DNA from 3 places in the Shewanella sp. OMA3-2 genome. Region 3 is predicted to be linked to each of the others. Evidence: predicted binding sites of a transcription regulator. Region 3 holds the regulator's gene; each other region holds the start of a gene.
The links. The regulator MetJ, encoded in region 3, represses methionine synthesis genes. The targets are predictions, from matches to a motif close to TAGACGTCTAGACGTCTA.

Region 1: metK (methionine adenosyltransferase) is a predicted target of MetJ. The motif match lies at 1,244-1,261, and genes of this name have one in related genera.
Region 2: serA (phosphoglycerate dehydrogenase) is a predicted target of MetJ. The motif match lies at 1,869-1,886, and genes of this name have one in related genera.

What each region holds. Positions count from the first base shown of each region.
Region 1 covers NZ_CP090974.1:1,284,295-1,287,584, reverse strand. The annotation lists gene tkt (transketolase) at 1-794, opposite strand, end outside; gene metK (methionine adenosyltransferase) at 1,305-2,456, shown strand; gene L0B17_RS05705 (hypothetical protein) at 2,571-3,044, opposite strand; gene L0B17_RS05700 (GNAT family N-acetyltransferase) at 3,052-3,290, opposite strand, start outside.
Region 2 covers NZ_CP090974.1:3,999,277-4,002,566, reverse strand. The annotation lists gene ygfZ (tRNA-modifying protein YgfZ) at 1-20, opposite strand, end outside; gene serA (phosphoglycerate dehydrogenase) at 429-1,658, opposite strand; gene L0B17_RS17625 (DUF2238 domain-containing protein) at 1,935-2,549, shown strand; gene L0B17_RS17620 (helix-turn-helix transcriptional regulator) at 2,836-3,290, shown strand, end outside.
Region 3 covers NZ_CP090974.1:1,028,005-1,031,294, reverse strand. The annotation lists gene L0B17_RS04580 (bifunctional aspartate kinase/homoserine dehydrogenase II) at 1-57, opposite strand, end outside; partial or broken gene metB (cystathionine gamma-synthase) at 82-1,253, opposite strand; gene metJ (met regulon transcriptional regulator MetJ) at 1,461-1,775, shown strand; gene L0B17_RS04565 (sulfite exporter TauE/SafE family protein) at 1,920-2,651, shown strand; gene L0B17_RS04560 (pseudouridine synthase) at 2,675-3,290, opposite strand, start outside.

The sequences.
Region 1 (3,290 bases), 260 kb from region 3:
AATGGTGCGCCGTGACAATCATGGCTACCAGATTTGTTCGGTGAACCAAAACCAATAATGGTTTTACAACAAATCATCGTTGGCTTATCAGTTACAGATTTAGCTTGTTCAATTGCAGCGCGGATTGCATCAGGGTTATGACCGTCAACATCAGCAATAACATGCCAACCGTATGCTTCAAAACGCTTAGGCGTATCATCAGTAAACCAACCTTCAACGTGACCATCGATAGAAATACCGTTGTCATCCCAGAAGGTAATTAACTTACCTAAACCTAATGTACCGGCTAATGAACAGGCTTCATGTGAAATACCTTCCATCAAACAGCCATCACCTAAGAAACAGTAAGTGAAGTGATCAACGATATCGTGGCCGTCACGGTTAAACTGCGCCGCTAAGGTTTTTTCAGCAATCGCCATACCAACAGCATTACTGATACCAGCACCAAGTGGCCCCGTGGTGGTTTCAACACCTGGGGTATAACCATATTCTGGGTGACCCGGCGTTTTAGAGTGCAACTGACGGAAATTTTTAAGCTCTTCAATTGAAAGCTCATAACCCGAAAGATGTAATAGAGAGTAAATAAGCATTGAGCCATGGCCATTAGATAAAATAAAGCGGTCACGGTCAGCCCAGTTAGGGTTAGTTGGATTATGCTTTAGGAAATCATTCCATAATACTTCAGCAATATCTGCCATACCCATTGGTGCGCCTGGGTGTCCAGAATTGGCTTTTTGAACGGCATCCATACTTAGCGCACGAATTGCGTTTGCGAGTTCTTTACGAGATGACATGCTCTCTCCTGCTTGTTAAATGAGGTCTAGCGGGCAATTGTGGAGACATATTTTCCCCTACTAGGCGGCGCGACGCAAATTTTAATTTCATCTTACCTTGAGATAAAACCAACTTGCGTATTTATGACTAAATTAATAGAGACGGCAACCTAGGATATTAGCGCTAACATTTAAAGTTAATAATATTCAATTGGTTTTACTTTTAGGGATAAATTTTTCATTATGCTGACATCAATAATTATTTTTCCATGATTTAGATTGTTCATATAACTGTACAAAACAAAAATAATGACATCAGCTATAAAAGTAAAAAGTATAAATAATCATTAACTTAATTAAATTCGATATAAAACAACAACCATTCTTAATAAATGATTTTTGTCAGTATTGCACAAATATTAGCTTTTGATCGTACTGAGGGGTGTTATCAAAATCAATTTCGACTAGAATAGACGTCTAGACGTATATTCTATAGAATTTTTCTCCCAGCAAACGATGAGATTTCCGACTATGGCAAAGCACTTGTTCACTTCTGAATCAGTTTCAGAAGGTCATCCAGATAAAATCGCCGATCAAATTTCTGATGCGGTATTAGACGCAATACTTGAGCAAGACCCAAAAGCTCGTGTTGCGTGTGAAACCTATGTTAAGACAGGCATGGTATTAGTGGGTGGCGAAGTGACCACCTCTGCTTGGGTTGATATCGAAGAAATTGCCCGTAAAACCGTACGCGACATTGGCTACACTCATTCTGATATGGGTTTTGATGCTGATTCTTGTGCAGTTTTGAATGCAATTGGTAAACAATCACCTGATATTAATCAAGGTGTTGACCGAAGTGATCCAGCGGAGCAAGGCGCGGGTGACCAAGGGTTAATGTTTGGTTATGCGAGCAACGAAACTGACGTATTAATGCCTGCACCTATTACTTACGCGCACAAATTAGTTAAACGTCAATCAGAAGTGCGTAAAGACGGGACTTTACCTTGGTTACGTCCTGATGCTAAAAGCCAAATTACCTTTGCTTATAACGATGGCAAAATTGTGGGTATTGATGCAGTTGTCTTATCAACCCAACATAAAGAAGAAGTTAAACAAGCTGATTTAATTGAAGCTGTGATGGAAACCATCATTAAGCCAGTATTGCCTTCGCACTGGTTAACTAAAGACACTAAATACTTTATTAACCCTACTGGCCGTTTTGTTATTGGTGGCCCTGTAGGTGACTGTGGCTTAACAGGCCGTAAGATTATTGTCGATACCTACGGTGGCATGGCGCGTCATGGCGGCGGCGCTTTTTCGGGTAAAGATCCTTCAAAAGTTGATCGTAGTGCGGCTTATGCTGCGCGCTATGTGGCTAAAAACATCGTTGCTGCAGGCTTAGCTGATCGCTGTGAAATTCAAGTATCTTATGCTATTGGCGTAGCTGAGCCTACTTCAATTAGCATTGAAACATTTGGCACAGGTAAAGTAACTGAAGAAGTGTTAATTAAGTTGGTTCGTCAACATTTCGAGTTACGCCCATATGGCTTGACGGCAATGTTAGACTTAGCCCGTCCTATTTATCAGAAGACTGCGGCTTACGGTCACTTTGGTCGCAGTGAGTTCCCGTGGGAAGCTACTGATAAAGCTGAGATATTACGAGCTGATGCTGGATTATAGTTAATCCTGGTTAGTTTAAATTAAAAAACCGCCATTCAGGCGGTTTTTTATTGCTTATAATATGAGGTAATTAAAATTAACCGACCGCTAACTGCGACGTTAATATAAGTGCAATCAACAGTGATCAAAATGAGCGCTTTCTACGCACATAAAACCGACTTGCTGCATGGTCATTACCGGTACAGTGATTGTGTTAATTACTTGTATATTGCAGCCTTGTGGATCAATTAAGCTCAATCCCACTTCATATTGATTTATCTTGCCACAATCTATCCAGCAATAACGTGTTTCACGGCAATAACTTTCAATACCATTTATGTCAAAAATATCACTTTTACTGTCGTCTAAAATGTCAGTGTTAACATCAACTACGTCGACTTGATTATCAGTTAGCCCTAGCCACTTAATGGCATAACGTGGTGTTGATTGAACCTCGTCTTTGTTGATTAACTTTATCTCAGCGGCTTGAAATTGATATTGGTGCGCGGCTAATACAGCCACCACTAATTTAGCGTTATCAAACGCACTCAGGCGCAGCCCAAGATAAGCCGCAAACAAATCATCAAATTTTGACGGTATATTTAGCATTTTTATCTCAATAAATAACTCTAACTAACAAGTAAAAATCGCGCTGTTGAAAACTAAAAAAATCGACAACGTGCATATCAGCATATTGAGTATGGGCACTAAATGAGCGGCTATTATCTTCGGCTATATAGGCAACTAAATATCGATATTTGCTGCTAACCGTGTCAGCAATATTATTCACTAGATGAGCAAAAATACCACGGCCACGATATTGTTCAGCAATCCAAATTGGCCCATATTGACAAC
Region 2 (3,290 bases), 1.1 Mb from region 3:
TGACTTATTGAAAGGCTCATAGGATTTTCCTGTAATACAGCAACATAATGCCAGCAGTGTAGCCCAATCGCTGGGGACTCTAAAGAGGTAAGATAATAAAAAACGACTATCTAGTTAGGGCCTGTCGAGCTTTGCAGGTTGAATTTTGTTCGAATTAAAAACGTTTTAATTGAGGCGAATGGATTGATGCCTAGTCATCTAAGCAAGAGCCATTCAACAAAGAGTAAAACGTTTTTAGCCGAACCCTTCGGGCAGCGTTTGTTGGTCATTTTTACCGTGTTATCGACTTTTTATGTAGAATAACTACACTTCAAAGTCTCTGCCTTGTACAAATGTCCAACAATTCACTGCAAAAACAACCTTGAAAGATCAACAGGCCCTAGTATAGATAGTCGTTTTATTGTTACTGTGATCTGATACCACCGATATTAAAACAATACGCGAGTACGAATAGTGCCTTCAATCAGTTTCAGTTCACCTAAAGCTTCTTCAGCTTGATCAGAATCCACTTCCATTACCACGTAACCAATTTCAGCGGTAGTTTGCAGATACTGGGCCGCAATGTTGATGCCTTTAGCCGAAAATGCTTGGTTAATTTTGATCAACACACCCGGACGGTTATGGTGAATATGCAGTAAGCGTGATGCGCCAGCGTGTTGTGCTAGCGATACTTCTGGGAAGTTAACCGCAGATACCGTTGAACCATTATCTGAGTATTTAGCCAGTTTACCTGCGACTTCAATACCGATGTTTTCTTGCGCTTCAGCAGTACTGCCACCAATATGCGGTGTCAGTATCACATTGTCTAGGCCGCGAAGTGGGCTAACAAATTCATCGTCATTTGATTTCGGCTCAACCAGGAACACATCAATAGCTGCGCCCGCAATGTGCTCAGACTTAACGGCCTCTGCAAGTGCATCGATATCAACCACTGTGCCGCGAGAGGCATTGATGAAGAAACTGCCTTTGCGCATTTGGCTGAATTCTTTTTCAGCAAACATATCTTTGGTTTGCGGGGTTTCAGGAACATGTAAGCTTATAACATCTGCTGTGGCGAGCAGTTTTTCTAGGCTGTGAACTTGAGACGCGTTACCAAGGGGTAACTTATCTTCGATATCAAAGAAAATAACTCGCATACCTAAGGTTTCAGCTAAAATACCCAGCTGAGTGCCAATATGGCCGTAACCAATCACACCTAAGGTTTTTCCTCTCACTTCAACACTACCGTTGGCACTTTTTAACCAGCCGCCACGATGGCATTGAGCATTACGCTGTGGAATGCCGCGCATTAGCATGATGATTTCACCAATGACTAATTCTGCCACACTGCGGGTGTTGGAAAATGGCGCGTTGAAAACGGGCACACCGAGTTTTTCTGCAGCAGCAAGATCAACTTGGTTGGTTCCAATACAAAAACAGCCAATGGCAACCAGCTTCTCTGCATGGCTAAGTACTTCAGCAGTTAATTGAGTGCGCGAGCGTAAACCAACAAAATGAGCATCCTTGATGGATTCCAATAATTCACTTTCGCCTAGCGAGGCTTTGTGATATTCAATGTTGGTATAGCCTGCTCTTTCTAGTACATCTACCGCACTTTGGTGGACGCCCTCCAACAGCAGGATTTTGATCTTATCCTTGTCAAGCGAATGTTTCGCCATGATATGGGTACCCTCTAATGTATAATTGCTGATTTAGTACCTAGTTAAATTAGTACTTATGCTTATAATATCAATTAGTTTATGATTGATATCTGCTCCCAAGTGACGTCAAGTTATCAACCTTAGAAACGGCCAATAAGGTCTGTTCTACTTCGGGAATAATGTGCGACTTCCAGCGCCTAGTCAAAGTAGCACTTTTTTGGCGGGTTGTGGAGGGCTAGATGGCTAAAGTTAATATTCTAATTTTAGAACAATATCAAATGAGAGGATTTTACATTGCAGAATAAAGTTATATGGATGGTAATTTATGTCGCGGTGCTACTTTGGTCTGTGAGTGATCCCAAAGATATGTTCACTTGGTGGTTAGAAGCGATCCCTGCTTTGATTGCGTTACCTTTGTTATTTTTTACGCGAAAGCGCTTCCCATTAACCCCTTTAGCCTACTGGCTAATTTTATTTCATTGCATAGTGTTAATGGTTGGCGCGAGATTTACCTATGCCGAAGTACCCTTGTTTGATTGGTTAGCTGAAGTGATGGGTAGCGAGCGCAATAATTATGACAAAGTCGGCCATTTTGCCCAAGGTTTTGTGCCGGTTATTGTGGCTAGAGAAATCATGTTGCGTAATGGGGCGTTACAGCTGGGTGCCTGGTGTCAATTCTTGTCTGTGTGTTTCGTATTAGCCTTCTCTGCGTTTTACGAATTGATTGAATGGTGGGTTGCTGTTGCAACAGGTGAAAATGCAGAAGCCTTTTTAGGCACTCAAGGTTATGTATGGGACACACAATCGGACATGTTTCTAGCATTAATTGGTGGTTGTTGTGGATTATTATTTTGCACTCGGCTTCATAATCGACAAATTCAAACCCTAGGTCTAGTTATTAAGTCTTAGTCAAAAAGCTTATGATTTATCAACCAAAATGATTATTAATACTTTTGGTTGATAAACTTTCTCTTTGTTCTAGTGATTTTCTACTATCCTTGTTACTCAGTTTATCTATTTACCTTTTTTCTAAACATTTATAAGCAATTGTATCTGGCTTCAAGGTAAGATTTAGGTATAGAATAAAATTCAGGATGATGTTCAAGTATTAAGCAATTTCGCTTATTGATGATGTGGGTAAAACCTAATATTTAGGAGCACTTGAACAAAATAAAACTTTTCAGGGAGAAGAGTAATGAGTTCCAATACATATGAATTGGTTTTTTTACACCAATTATCCGCACCTTGCCATTTAGCCATTCTTGCTGAATCAATAGGCTTAAAGACACGCATTGTTAAAAATGCAGCTGAATTAGAGCTTGAGAAAAAGTCCAATAGTTTTTACCTTGTCGCTCAAAAAGGCGCAGCCCTTGATAGCAAAGGTATTCCTTTATTGGTATCGCGCATCGTTAATCATGTCCCCGTTGCCTTATATCAAGTAGAACGCGGTTCATTAGATCAAGAGTCTGCCTTATTACTCGGTGTACGTGGATTGTTATACTCAGATCAACGAATGGATTTGATGTTAACTGGCTTACGCAAAATGGTATCTGACGAACTGTGGTATGACAGACCTTTGATCAGTAAAATTTTCAGACGCTTAGTTCAAAAGCTTGATAATAACAACGACATTCCAGCTGATACCGTTGC
Region 3 (3,290 bases):
ACAATCTGCATCAGCAAGACTTGAACCACCAAATTTATGTAAATGACCACGCGCCATGTATAACTCCTTAAACGACAACTATTATAGCGCTGCGACTGCAGCTAATGCGGCTTCAATATCTGCCACTAAATCTTCACTATCTTCAATACCAACAGATAGTCTCAATAATGTATCTTTAACACCAGCCTCAAAACGGGCTTGGGCATCCATTGCTCTATGGGTCATGGTTGCAGGAACGGCGACTAAACTTTCCACTCCGCCTAAACTTTCAGCAACACTGAACAGGGTTAACGCATCTAAAAATGCCACAACCTCTGCTTCCCCCCTTTTAGCTCGAAACTGAGCATAGCGCCGAAGCCTTTTTGCTGTTTTTTAGCAATGTCATGCCCAGGATGATTAGATAACCCTGGATAATACACTTTTTCCACCACAGGACTTTGACATAACACATCAACTATCTGTTTTGCATTGGCTTGATGTTCACGAATACGCACCGCTAAAGTACGAATACCACGTAAGGTCAGATAACTGTCAAACGCAGATCCTGTTAAGCCTAAGGTATTTGACCACCAATGCAATAGCTCACCCAATTCAGGTGATTTGGCCACTACGGCGCCACCAACCACATCACTGTGTCCATTGATGTACTTAGTGGTCGAATGAATCACAATGTCAGCCCCTAAGTTAAGTGGCTGTTGTAATATTGGCGATAAAAAGGTGTTATCCACGGTCACTAATGCACCGACTTGCTTAGCCGCTTCGGCTATTGCAGCAATATCCACCACCCGTAGCAGAGGGTTGGAGGGGGTTTCTAACCACACCATTTTAGGTTTTTTCGCTATCGCTGCCGCCAATGCTACAGCATCAGTTTGATCCACAATAGCCAGTTTAAACTGACCTTTTTTGGCTAGATTAGTAAATAAGCGATAACTGCCGCCATAACAGTCGTGGGGCACAACAAGTAAGTCATCAGGGCCAAGTAAATGAGTGACTAAGGTAATCGCTGCCATACCAGTACATGTGATGATACCGCTGGCACCTTGCTCTAATTTGGCTAAGGCTTCGCCTAAAATACAACGTGTTGGGTTGCCTGAGCGGCTATAATCAAATTCACGTGGATTTTTATGGCCTTCAAAAGAATAATTCGTCGATAAATAAATAGGTGGCACCACAGCGCCATGTTGGGTGTCACTTTCTATGCCTTGGCGAACGGCTATTGTTGCACTGCTATGTGCTTTAAAAGGTTTGGTCATGGGTGACTCCTAACATTACGAACACACACACAGATGTCTAGATGGCTAAATCTACCTAATAGAAGTGCTTAGGTCAACAATAATAGACGTTTAGACGTCTAAACATCAAGAAATCTATTTGCAATGTACATTAAAACACAGCAATAATTTGACTAGAGATTGTAAGAGTTTAAAATCTGCACCGTATTTAAAGTTAAGGGTGAATGAATGACTGAGTGGAATGGCGACTATATTAGCCCATATGCCGAGCACGGCAAGAAGAACGAGCAAGTAAAAAAAATCACTGTATCAATCCCTTTAAAAGTTTTAAAAGTATTGACCGATGAACGTACCCGTCGACAAGTAAATAACTTGCGCCATGCGACTAACAGTGAATTGTTATGTGAAGCATTTTTACATGCTTACACAGGCCAACCATTACCTGATGATAATGATTTATCAAAAGAGCTCCCTGATAGTATTCCGCGCGAAGCGAAAGCCTTAATGGATCAAATGGGGATTGAATGGGAAGATTTGGAATAATCTGACCACGCGTCTTTTCTGACTCGATTTCATTCCTGCACTTTCCACCACATTAAATTGCCTTACTTGAGGTAGTTTACTTTGGTGGATTGTTGTTTTTAGGCTGCGGGGAAGTAATATCATCCCGTTTTTGAGAGTAACTGAATGTTATTTGTTGATCCTACAACCCTACTGCTTGCCTCACTGATTATTTTTTGTGGTGCATTAACCCAAAGCCTGATTGGATTTGGGTTAGCCGTTGTTGCCAGCCCATTATTGTATATTGTTGACCCGCAGTTAGTGCCGGTCCCCGTGATAGTAATGGGATTTTCTATATCACTGATGACCTTATTTCGTGAGCGCGGCCACTTACAATTTAATGGCTTACAATATGCGTTAATTGGACGTGTTCCTGGTGGTTTTTTAGGGGCAAGTTTATTATTATTTGCACCACAAGCCGTGCTAGGCCTTGCTATTGCAGGCATCGTATTTACCGCCGTTTTACTTAGTGTTTTTAAACTTTCAGCCCCCGTTAATCGTATCACTTTATTTATCGCCGGTTTTGTATCAGGTATCTTTGGTAATATTGCCGCCATTGGCGGGCCACCTATGGCTATTTTATTATCGGGTAAAGATGCGAGCCAATTTCGCGCCGCGTTATCAGCATTTTTTATCTTTAGTTCTATGATTGCATTGGCTATTTTGGCATCTGTAGGCTTAGTAGAAAGCAAGCATATTGGCTTATCATTAATGCTGCTACCGTCAGTTATTGCTGGGTATATTATTGCTGGGCGAATTGTTGGACGAGTCGATAAAAACAAAACCCGCAAAGCAACGTTAGTATTATGTACGCTTAGCGCATTGCTATTAACGATAAAGTCGTTCGGTAGCTTATAAAATTCTGATTTAAATAACTTAGATCACACGCTCAAACCTTCACAGCACCAGTCATTATCTTCACCTGTGATAGGGTCAACAAATTGCAGGCGTTGCGCTAATAACTGCAAGGGCTTATCAAACTCATCTTCGCTTTTGGCCTGTAAGCTGGGGTAAAAACGGTCATGCAGTAGCGGCAAACCTAAACTTTGCATATGTACCCGTAACTGATGGGTTTTTCCGGTAACGGGCTCAAGCTCAAACAAGCCTAGATTATTGCTAACCTTGAGCAATTTTATCTCTGAGTGACTATTACTGAGTCCATCAACTATTTGCATAGTAAAGCTTGGCTGGCCACGTTCGAGCCGATTTTTAACCGTCCAATGTTGCGGTATTATCGTTTGGGCCGATAAAAAACCTTGCGATAACTCCGCCACGGCTTGATAGGTTTTTTTTATTTTATCGTCAAGAAAAAGCTGATGATAGGCATGGCGAGTGTCTGGATTAACCGTCATTAACATCACCCCTGCGGTATCTTTATCCAATCGATGCGCTGGCGCTATGGTGTCGATACCTGTTCGAATACGTAAACGATGCACTAAGCATTCATTAACGTAATTACCACCGGGAGTCACGGGTAAAAAATGCGGTTTATAGACA